Regions from separate parts of the Streptomyces sp. NPDC005004 genome, predicted to be linked through region 1. Evidence: riboswitches for the same ligand, from Rfam matches in the RefSeq annotation. Region 1 holds a riboswitch; the other holds the start of a gene.
The links. Region 1 has a riboswitch for S-adenosylmethionine ahead of thrC (threonine synthase). Riboswitches for the same ligand answer to the same signal wherever they lie in the genome.
Positions count from the first base shown of each region.

Region 2: linked by a shared signal. The riboswitch ahead of ACWEEU_RS17445 (aminotransferase class V-fold PLP-dependent enzyme) and the one ahead of thrC (threonine synthase) in region 1 are both predicted to bind S-adenosylmethionine.

Region 1 is NZ_JBSGAH010000001.1:354,152-359,398, forward strand. Features, by position in the region: gene thrC (threonine synthase) at 164-1,438, opposite strand; SAM riboswitch class I at 1,456-1,611, opposite strand; gene ACWEEU_RS01600 (glucosyl-3-phosphoglycerate synthase) at 1,780-2,724, shown strand; gene ACWEEU_RS01605 (alpha,alpha-trehalose-phosphate synthase (UDP-forming)) at 2,956-4,374, shown strand; gene otsB (trehalose-phosphatase) at 4,569-5,247, opposite strand, start outside.
Region 2 is NZ_JBSGAH010000011.1:37,207-42,453, reverse strand. Features, by position in the region: gene ACWEEU_RS17445 (aminotransferase class V-fold PLP-dependent enzyme) at 10-1,350, opposite strand; SAM riboswitch class IV at 1,500-1,616, opposite strand; gene trpD (anthranilate phosphoribosyltransferase) at 1,699-2,763, opposite strand; gene qcrB (cytochrome bc1 complex cytochrome b subunit) at 2,929-4,566, opposite strand; gene qcrA (cytochrome bc1 complex Rieske iron-sulfur subunit) at 4,563-5,247, opposite strand, start outside.

The DNA.
Region 1 (5,247 bases):
GTCGCGATGAAAACTGGGCTTGCGTAGTGGCTGCCGGGCCCGCGGCCGCGGCCTGTGGCACCTTGCGTGAGACCTCCGCTCGGATTCGCCCCAGGGGCGGCCGCCACGAAACGGGAGACCCCGTCGGGCGGCCGCCGGATTCCCCGGGACTCCGAGGAGCGGGTCAGGCGAGGCCGGCCCCTCGGAACGACTCGAGGCTCGGGCGAATGGTCGCGGTGAGTCCGGTACCCGCCACCGCGTCCAGGGTCTTCAGGCCGTCACCCGTGTTCAGGACGACGGTGGTGAGCGTCGGGTCCAGTACGCCGTTCTCCAGCAGCTTGCGGGTCACGCCGACCGTCACGCCGCCCGCCGTCTCCGCGAAGATGCCCTCCGTACGGGCCAGGAGCTTGATGGCGTCCACGATCTGGGGGTCCGTCACGTCCTCCACGGCGCCGCCCGTGCGACGGGCGATGTCGAGGACGTACGGCCCGTCGGCCGGGTTGCCGATGGCCAGCGACTTGGCGATGGTGTCCGGCTTCTGGGGCCGTACGACGTCGTGGCCCGCCTTGTACGCGGCCGACACCGGCGAGCAGCCCTCCGCCTGGGCGCCGAAGATCTTGTACGGCTTGTCCTCGACCAGGCCCAGCTGGATCAGCTCCTTGAGCCCCTTGTCGATCTTCGTGAGCTGGGAGCCGGAGGCGATCGGCACCACGAGCTGGTCCGGCAGCTCCCAGCCGAGCTGCTCGCAGATCTCGTACGCCAGCGTCTTGGAGCCCTCGGCGTAGTACGGCCGCAGGTTGACGTTGACGAAGCCCCAGCCCTCGCCGGCCGGGTCGCCGATCAGCTCGGAGCAGAAGCGGTTCACGTCGTCGTAGTTGCCCTCGATGCCGACGAGTTCACCGCCGTAGACCGCGGCCATGACGACCTTGCCCTGCTCCAGGTCGTGCGGGATGAACACGCAGGAGCGCAGCCCCGCGCGGGCCGCCGCGGCGCCGACCGCGCCGGCGAGGTTGCCGGTCGAGGAGCAGGAGAGCGTGGTGAAGCCGAAGGCACGGGCGGCCTCCAGCGCCTGGGCGACCACGCGGTCCTTGAAGGAGTGGGTGGGGTTGCCGGAGTCGTCCTTGACGAACAGGCCGCCGGTGACGCCGAGTTCACGGGCGAGGTTGTCGGCCTTGACCAGGCGGGTCCAGCCGGGGTTGAGGTTCGGCTTGTCGGCGACGTCGGCCGGGACGGGCAGCAGCGGGGCGTAGCGCCAGATGCTGGCGGGGCCGGACTCGATGCGCTTGCGGAGGCTGTCGGCGTCGTAGCCGGAGAAGTCGTAGGCGATCTCCAGCGGGCCGAAACACTCCTCGCAGGCGAAGACCGGGCCGAGCGGCACGCGGTGCCCGCACTCCCGGCAGCTCAGAGCGGCGGCGGGGCCGAGATCGACAGCGGGGGTGGCAATGGTCTGCACAGCCATGGAGGCGAGGCCCTTTCTCCTCATCTTCCTCACGACGCACTTCGCCGTGAGACGGATTTGGCACCTTCCCTAGCCGGGAGCCTCGCGTGGTCGCGGTGTGTCCGCGCACGAGACCGGCTGGAGGGTTGCCGGGGCTTCGCAGGGCCGTGTCCCTCTGCCCCTCTGGATGAGCTGTATGCGGTTGTGGACGCCGATCGTCTCGGACATGCGATGGTCATCGGCGTTGTTCAAGACTGTAACCGAAGGCCAGCACAGTTGAAGGTGTCGTCCGAACCGCGAGACGGGTTCATGGACACCGGCACGTGTGACCGTACGTCCCCGCTGAGAAGGAGCCGCAGACCATGCTGGAAGAAGTCGAGCGCTGGCTGGCCACCCGCTCCTGGTCCGTGGCCGACCGCCCGCTGCACCGCGTCCTCGCCGCCAAGCAGCGCTCCGGGCAGACGGTGTCCGTGGTGCTGCCCGCGCTGAACGAGGAGGAGACGGTCGGTGACATCGTCTCCGTGATCCGCCACGACCTGGTGACGCAGGCACCGCTGGTGGACGAGATAGTCGTGGTGGACTCCGGGTCCACCGACCGCACCTCCGAGGTCGCCGCCGCCGCGGGCGCGCGGGTCGTGCACCGTGACGCGATCCTGCCCCGGCTGCCCACGGTGCCCGGCAAGGGCGAGGTGCTGTGGCGGTCGCTGCTCGCGACCGGCGGCGACATCGTGGCCTTCGTGGACGCGGATCTGAAGGAGTTCTCCTCGGACTTCGTCCTCGGCATCGTCGGCCCGCTGCTCACCGATCCGCAGGTGGACCTGGTCAAGGCGATGTACGACCGTCCGCTGGGGGGTGCCGCCGGGCAGGGCGGGCGGGTCACCGAGCTGATGGCGCGGCCGCTGCTCAACATGCACTGGCCGCAGTTGGCCGGTTTCGTGCAGCCGCTGGGCGGTGAGTACGCGGCCCGGCGCTCCCTGCTGGAGCAGCTGCCGTTCCCCGTGGGGTACGGGGTGGAGCTGGGGATGCTGGTGGACTCCCTGCACCTGGTCGGGCTCGACGCGCTGGCGCAGGTCGACGTGGGTGTCCGCAAGCACCGGCACCAGGACGGGCAGGCGCTTGGGCGCATGGCCGCGGCGATCTACCGCACGGCTCAGTTGCGGCTTGCCCGGGGGCATCTGGTGCGGCCCGCGCTGACCCAGTTCGAGCGGGGAGTGTCGGGGTTCGAGCCCCGCACGTACTCGGTGGACACGGAGGAGCGGCCGCCGATGGCGGAGATCGCGGAGTACGCGGCTCGCCGGGTGGCTTGACGGGGGCGACGCCTCGGCTTCGCCGTCGGCGCCGGTCGCCGTCGCTCTCTCCCCCCTCCCCGCACCGCCCGTACGGCTCGTGTCGTCGGGTGCGGACGGCCCCCGGTGGAGCGTCCTCGCCGTCGGCTGCCTCGGATGCGCCCTACGCCGTGAAAGGCGGGATGTATACGAGGCGCCGTGTCGGGTCGCGCGTACGTTTGAGGGTTTCGGTGCCGGGCTAGGTTGAGGACCATGGCTTCAACGCAGGGTGCTGAGGTGCTGGTCGCGTCGAATCGCGGACCGGTGTCGTACACGGTGGGTCCGGACGGGGCGCTGACGTCGCGGCGCGGTGGTGGCGGGCTGGTTTCCGGACTGTCGGCGATCGGGCCGGACACCGACGCGGTGTGGGTGTGCGCGGCGCTCGGGGACGGTGACCGGGAGGCGGTGCGGCGCGCGGACGGCGGGCTGCTGCCGGCGGCGGACACCGGCGGACAGCGGGTGCGGATGCTGGACATCGACCCGCAGACGCACGCCGAGGCGTACAACGGCATCGCCAACTCCGTGCTGTGGTTCGTGCACCACATGCTGTACCAGACCCCGCTGGAGCCGGTCTTCGACGCGGAGTTCCGGCAGCAGTGGGAGGCGTACCGGGAGTACAACCGGGCGTTCGCCGAGGCGCTGGCCGAGGAGGCGGCGCCGAACGCGGCGGTGCTGATCCAGGACTACCACCTGGCGCTCGCCCCCCGGATGCTGCGCGAGCTCCGCCCCGACCTGCGCATCGGCCACTTCTCCCACACCCCGTGGGCTCCGCCGGACTACTTCCGGCTGCTGCCCGACGACATCGCCGCCGAGCTGCTGAGCGGCATCCTGGGCGCGGACCGGGCGGCGTTCCTGACCCACCGGTGGGCCGACGCGTTCATCGCGTGCTGTCACGCCGTGCTGGGTCCGGGCATCCCGTCCGGCACGGAGATCGGCGTGCACGGGCTGGGCGCGGACGCGGACTTCCTGCGGGAACGGGCGCACCGCACCGACGTGGACGAGCGGATGGCGGTGCTGCGCGACGAGATCGGCGAGGGGCGCCGGACGGTCGTCCGGGTCGACCGCACCGAGCTGTCGAAGAACATCGCGCGCGGTCTGCTGGCGTACCGCCGCCTCCTCGTGGACCACCCGGAGTGGCGCGGGCGGGTCGTGCACGTGGCCTTCGCCTACCCCTCCCGGCAGGACCTCGCCGTGTACCGCGCCTACACGGACGAGGTGCGCCGCATCGCGGAGGAGATCAACGCCGAGTTCGGCACGGCGGACTGGACCCCGGTCCTCCTTCACGTCGAGGACGACTTCGCCCGCTCCCTGGCCGCCTACCGGCTGGCCGACGTCGCCCTGGTCAACCCCATCCGCGACGGCATGAACCTCGTCGCCAAGGAGGTCCCGGTCGTCTCCGACGAGGGCGTGGCCCTGGTCCTCTCCCGCGAGGCGGGCGCCTACGAGGAACTGGCCGAGGACGCGATCACGGTCAACCCGTACGACATCGTCGGCACGGCGGAGGCCCTCCACGAGGCCCTGACCCTCCCGCCCGCCGAACGCGCGGAACGCTCCAAGCGCCTGGCGACGGCGGCGACGGCCCTGCCCCCGACCCGCTGGTTCCTGGACCAGTTGAACGCGCTGCGGGGCTGACCGCCGGGTTCGTTCGGCACCCAGGGGTCCGGCACCCGACCGGGGACACCGGCCGGGTGCCGGACCCCTGGGTGCCGGTGGGCTGTCACGGCGGCCGGGTCGGCGGTGGCGCGCTCCCGAGCGGCGGGTGCGCGTCGGGTCCGCGCGTTCCTCCCCCGGGAAGACGGCAGCACGCCGAGGCGTGCGGCTCGTCCTCAGTCCATGTGCGCGGCCAGGGTGCGGAGGAGGTCCACCACGCCCTGGGGGCCGTCGACCACCAGGTCCGCCCGTTCGGCCAGTTCCGGGACCTCCGTGCTGCCGCTGCAGACCAGGAGACCGGGGGTGCCGCCGGTGCGGAGTTTCTCGACGGCGGCGAAGGCGGGGAGGTCGCCGAGGTCGTCGCCCGCGTACATGACGGCGTCGGCGCCCAGGGCGCGGACGTGGTCGAGGAGGGCGACGCCCTTGTCCATGCCGGGCGGGCGGAGTTCGAGGACGAGGCGGCCGGGTTCGACGATCAGCCCGTGCCGGGTGGCGAGGTCGGTCAGCGGAGCGCGCAGCGCCTCGAACGCGGCGTCCGGGTCCTCCGCGCGGCGCGTGTGCACGGCGACCGCGCGGCCCTTCTCCTCGATCCAGGTCCCGGGCCACGCCCCGGCCCGGTCCAGCACGCCCGGCAGTTCGGCCCGGACGGCGGCGATACCGGGGTGCGGCGCGGGGGCGCTGACGTCACCGGTGGCCGCGTCCCAGCGCTCCGCGCCGTAGTGCCCGAGGACGACGAGATGCCCGAGTCCCTCGACTCCGGCGAACCCGCCGTTGCGTACGGCCACCCCGGCGGGGCGCCCGGTGATCACGGCCACGGAGGCCACCTTCGGCGCCAGCTCCGCGAGCACGGGCACC
Region 2 (5,247 bases), on a different contig from region 1:
GGGCGTCGCTCAGTCCTCCGGGACGCAGTGGCCGTTCTCCGTGCGGTAGCGCCACCGCGCGCCGTGCTCGACCAGCTCTCGCACGGCCCGTACGAAGCGGTCGACGTGCTCCTCGGGGGTGCCCGCGCCGAAGCTGACGCGGACCGCGTTCAGGGGGGTGTCGGGGGTGTCGCAGGCGGTGGGGGTGTCGGGGGTGCCGTCGAGCAGGGTGCGGACGAGGGGGTGGGCGCAGAAGAGGCCGTCGCGGACGCCGATGCCGTACTCGGCGGAGAGGGCGGCGGCGAGGTGGGAGCTGTTCCAGCCGGCCACCACGAAGGAGAGCACCCCGACGCGCGGGGCGTCGTCCCCGAAGAGGGACAGGACGCGGACGCCGGGCACCTCGGCCAGCCCCTCGCGCACCCGGTGGATCAGCAGCGCCTCCCGCTCGGCCAGGCGGTCGAGACCCGCCTCGGTCAGCGCCGTGCAGGCGGAGGCGATCGCGTAGGCGCCGATGACGTTCGGGGACCCCGCCTCGTGCCGGGCGGCGCCCTCGTGCCACTCCACCTCGACGCGGCCGTCCGCACCCCGTACGACCCGGCGGCTCGCCCCACCGCCCGCGAGGTACGGCTCCGCAGCCGTCAGCCAGTCGGAGCGCCCGGCCAGCACCCCCGAGCCGAAGGGCGCGTACAGCTTGTGCCCGGAGAAGGCCACCCAGTCCACGTCCAGCTCCCGCACGCTCACCGGGTGGTGCGGGGCCAGCTGTGCCGCGTCGAGGACGATCCGGGCGCCGTGGGCGTGGGCCGTCGCCGCCAGCTCGCGCACCGGCCACAGCTCCCCGGTGACGTTCGAGGCGCCGGTGACGCAGACCAGCGCCGGGGCGCCGGTGTCCCGTACGGCGAGGGCCCGCTCCAGCGCGGCCACGGCCGCCTCGGGGCCGCGGGGCGCGGCGAGGACGGTGACCCGGTCCTCCGGCCAGGGCAGCAGCGCCGCGTGGTGCTCGGTCTCGAAGACGAACACCTCGCACCCGGCGGGCAGCGCACGCGCCAGCAGGTTCAGCGAGTCGGTGGTCGAGCGGGTGAACACCACCTGGTCGTCGCCACGGCAGTCCAGGAAGCGGGCCACCGTACGGCGCGCGTTCTCGAACAGCTCGGTGGAGAGCCGGGACAGATGCCCGGCGCCGCGGTGGACACTGCCGTAGTACGGCGCGTAGGCGGCCACGTCGTCCCAGACGCGCCGGAGGGCGGGGGCACTGGCCGCGTAGTCGAGCGCGGCGTACTCCACCTCGCCGCCGGTCACGAGCGGCACGGTGACCCCGCACCCGAGGACGGGCAGCGGAGCGAGGACGGCGGGGGCAGCGGTGAGCACGGACATGAGGAGTCAACTCCCTTGAGGAAGCCCGGAGTCGGCACGCGGGTACGACAAGTCCCGGCACGCGACGACTCGGAGAGAAGAAGAGAAAGGGCGTGCGGAGGCGGGGCTCGACAGCCCTAACGCATTCGCTTGTTCAAGGAAGGCTCCCTCGACCGCGCTTGCCGTAGACCTCGCTGCCTACGGCCTGGTCCTCACCCGGGGCACCCCGCCACGGACGGAGGGTTGCCGGACAGCCGGCCGGGGCCTGTTGGCTGTCACTCGTGACCTGATCGAAAAATTAGCGGGAGGGGGACGGTTCACGCAACCGGCGTCCGGATCGCGGGACGCCGGTCACGTCACGTCGGCACCTCAGCGGTTCGTCGCCGCCACCCACCGCTCCAGCGTCCGCCCGGCCGCCCCGGAGTCGATGGACTCCGCAGCCAGGGCCATGCCGTCGCGCAACTGGTCCGCCAGGGGCGCCCCGGTCGGGTCCAGGGCCACCAGCGCGGCCGCCGAGTTCAGCAGCACCGCGTCCCGTACGGGTCCCGTCTCGCCGCCGAGGAGCCTGCGGGCGACCTCCGCGTTGTACGCCGGGTCGCCGCCGCGCAGGGCGTCCACCGGGACCAGTTCGACGCCGACGTCACGCGGGTCGAAGACCTCCTCGGTGACCTTGCCTTCGCGCACGATCCACACCCGTGAGGGCGAGGTCGTCGTCAGCTCGTCGAGACCGTCCTCGCCCCGGAAGACCAGGGAGGAGTTGCCCCGCTCGGCGAAGACGCCCGCCACGATGGGCGCCATGGCGAGGTTGGCGACGCCGACCGCCTGCGCCCGCACCCGGGCCGGGTTGGTCAGCGGGCCGATGACGTTGAAGACCGTACGGATGCCGAGCTGGCCGCGCGCGGCGCCCACGTGCCGCAGCGCCGGGTGGAACTTGATCGCGAAGCAGAAGGTGATCCCCGCCTCCTCCGCGACCTCGGCCACCCGCCCCGGGCTCAGTTCCAGATTGACGCCGAGCTTCTCCAGCACGTCGGAGGAGCCGGAGGCGGAGGACGCGGCGCGGTTGCCGTGCTTGATGACCTTCGCGCCGGTGCCCGCGACCACGATCGAGGACATCGTGGAGATGTTCACGGTCTTCGCGCCGTCGCCGCCGGTGCCGACGATGTCGACGGTCCGGCCCGGCACCTCGATGGTGTTCGCGTGGTCGTACATCGCCCGGACGATGCCGGTGATCTCCTGGACGGTCTCGCCCTTGGCGCGCAGCGCGACCAGGAACCCGGCGATCTGGGCGTCGGTCGCCTCGCCGCGCAGGAGCCGGTCCATCGCCCAGGCGGTCGCGTCGGCGCTCTGGTCCTCGCCCTCCAGCAGGGAGTTCAGTACGGCAGGCCAGGAACGGCCCGCCGCGGTGTCGCCTCCAGCGGGGGTCACAGCGCTCATCAGCCGCTCCTGTGTGAAAAGTCCTCGTTCGTGGGGCACGCGGGTGCCCACCCCCACCCTATCCAGCCCGAACAGGGCGAAGGGCCCCGCCCGGTCCCCCAAGCTCAAAGGAGCAGGGGGTACCCCATCGGACGGGGCCCTTCGTGCGTTGTGGCGACGCGGGGATCAGTGGTGGCCGTGGCCGCTCGTGATCTCCTTGTACTCCTCGACGGTCGGCTTCGGGATCTGGTTGTCCTCGCCGTAGTAGGCGTTGGACAGCTTCACGCGCAGCCGCTGCGACGCCGTCACCTTGCGCTCGACGCCGTTCTCGTCCACCGTCGCGCCGATCTCGGCCGGCTCGTACTGGTGGTGCGCCGTCAGGGTGTGGAGCTGCTCCTGGCTGAGCGGCTCGTGCACCTCGATGAACTCACCGTGCGGCAGGCGCTTGATGATGCCGGTCTCGCGGCCGTGCAGCACCTTCTCCTTGTCGCGGCGCTGGAGGCCGAGGCAGATCCGCTTGGTGACGATGAACGCGATCACCGGGCCCGCGAAGAAGCCGATGCGGACGAACCAGGTCACGGCGTTGATCGACAGGTGGAAGTGGGTGGCCCACAGGTCGTTGCCACCGCCGACCAGACCGATCATGTAGACCGTGACCCAGGCGACACCGAACGCGGTACGGGTCGGGGCGTTGCGCGGGCGGTCCAGGATGTGGTGCTCGCTCTTGTCGCCGGTGACCCAGGACTCGATGAACGGGTAGACCGCGATGGCCATCAGCACGACACCGAACAGCACCAGCGGGATGAACACACCCAGGACCAGCGTGTGGCCCCAGAAGTTGATCTCCCAGCCCGGCATGTAGCGGACCAGACCCTCGGCGAAGCCCATGTACCAGTCGGGCTGGGCGCCCGTGGAGACCTGGTCGGGGCGGTAGGGGCCCATCGCCCAGATCGGGTTGATCTGCGCGATCGCCGCGATGACCGCGATGACACCGAAGACCAGGAAGAAGAAGCCTCCGGCCTTCGCCATGTACACCGGCAGCAGCGGCATACCGACGACGTTGGTCTCCTTCTTCCCCGGACCCGCGAACTGCGTGTGCTTGTGGTAGAAGACCAGGATCAGGTGAGCCACCATCAGCCCGAGCATGATGCCCGGCAGCAGCAGGATGTGGATCGAGTAGAACCGCGCCACGAAGTCGTGACCCGGGAACTCGCCGCCGAAGAGGAAGAACGAGATGTACGTGCCGACGATCGGCATGGACAGGATCGCGCCCTCGGTGAAGCGCACACCGGTGCCGGAGAGCAGGTCGTCCGGGAGCGAGTAACCGGTGAAACCGGTGAACATGCCGAGGACGAACAGCAGGAAGCCGAACAGCCAGTTGACCTCACGCGGCTTGCGGAACGCGCCGGTGAAGAACACGCGCATCATGTGCACGAACATGCCCGCGAGGAAGATCAGCGCGGCCCAGTGGTGGATCTGCCGGATGAGCAGACCACCGCGCACGTCGAAGGAGATGTGCAGCGTGGAGCTGAACGCCTCCGACATGAGCTGTCCCTGGAGCGGGACGTAACTGCCGTGGTACTCCACCTCGTTCATCGACGGGTGGAAGAACAGCGTCAGATACACACCCGTGAGGATGATGATCATGAAGCTGTACATGCACACTTCGCCGAGCATGAACGACCAGTGGTCGGGGAAGATCTTGCGCATGTTGGCCTTGGCCAGGGAGTAGATCCCCAGCCGGCCGTCGGCCCAGTCGGCGATGCGCTCGCCGGCCGGAGCCTTCCCGCCCGAGCGGGAAGCGTCGTTGTTCGCAGTACTCATCCGCGCTCCCAGAATGCAGGACCGACGGGCTCCGCGAAGTCGCCGAGCGCTTCGAGGTAACCCTCGTCGTTCACGCCGATGTGAAGCTGCGGCAGGGCGTGACCGGCGGGACCGAAGATCACCCGGGCGCCGTCGGAGAGGTCGAAGGTGGACTGGTGGCACGGGCACAGCACGTGGTGCGTCTGCTGCTCGTACAGGGAGATCGGGCAGCCGACGTGGGTGCAGATCTTGGAGAAGGCGACGATGCCCTCGTGCGACCACGCCAGTTCCTGCTTGTCCTTGATGTTCTCCGGCTGGAGCCGGATGATCATCAGGGCCGCCTTGGCGATCTGGTTCTGGAAGTCCTCGTCGGTCTCCTCCAGGCCCTCGGGCTTGGCGAAGGTCAGCGAGCCCACGGCCACGTCCTCGGGACGCAGCGGCTCGTTGGTGTTCACGTTGACGAGGAGCTTGCCCTTCGCCCACAGCGTGTGGCGGAGCGACTTGTGCGGCAGCGGGCCGAGGTCGCGCAGCAGCATCACGCCGGAGAGCGGCACCAGGGCCAGCGCGCCGAACATGGTGTTGCGGATCAGCTTGCGACGGCCGAGACCCGACTCCTTGGCACCCTCGCGGAAGTCCTCGAAGACCTTCGCGCGGACCTCGGGAGAGGCCTCGATCGGGTGACGCTCGGAGGCGACCTCGACG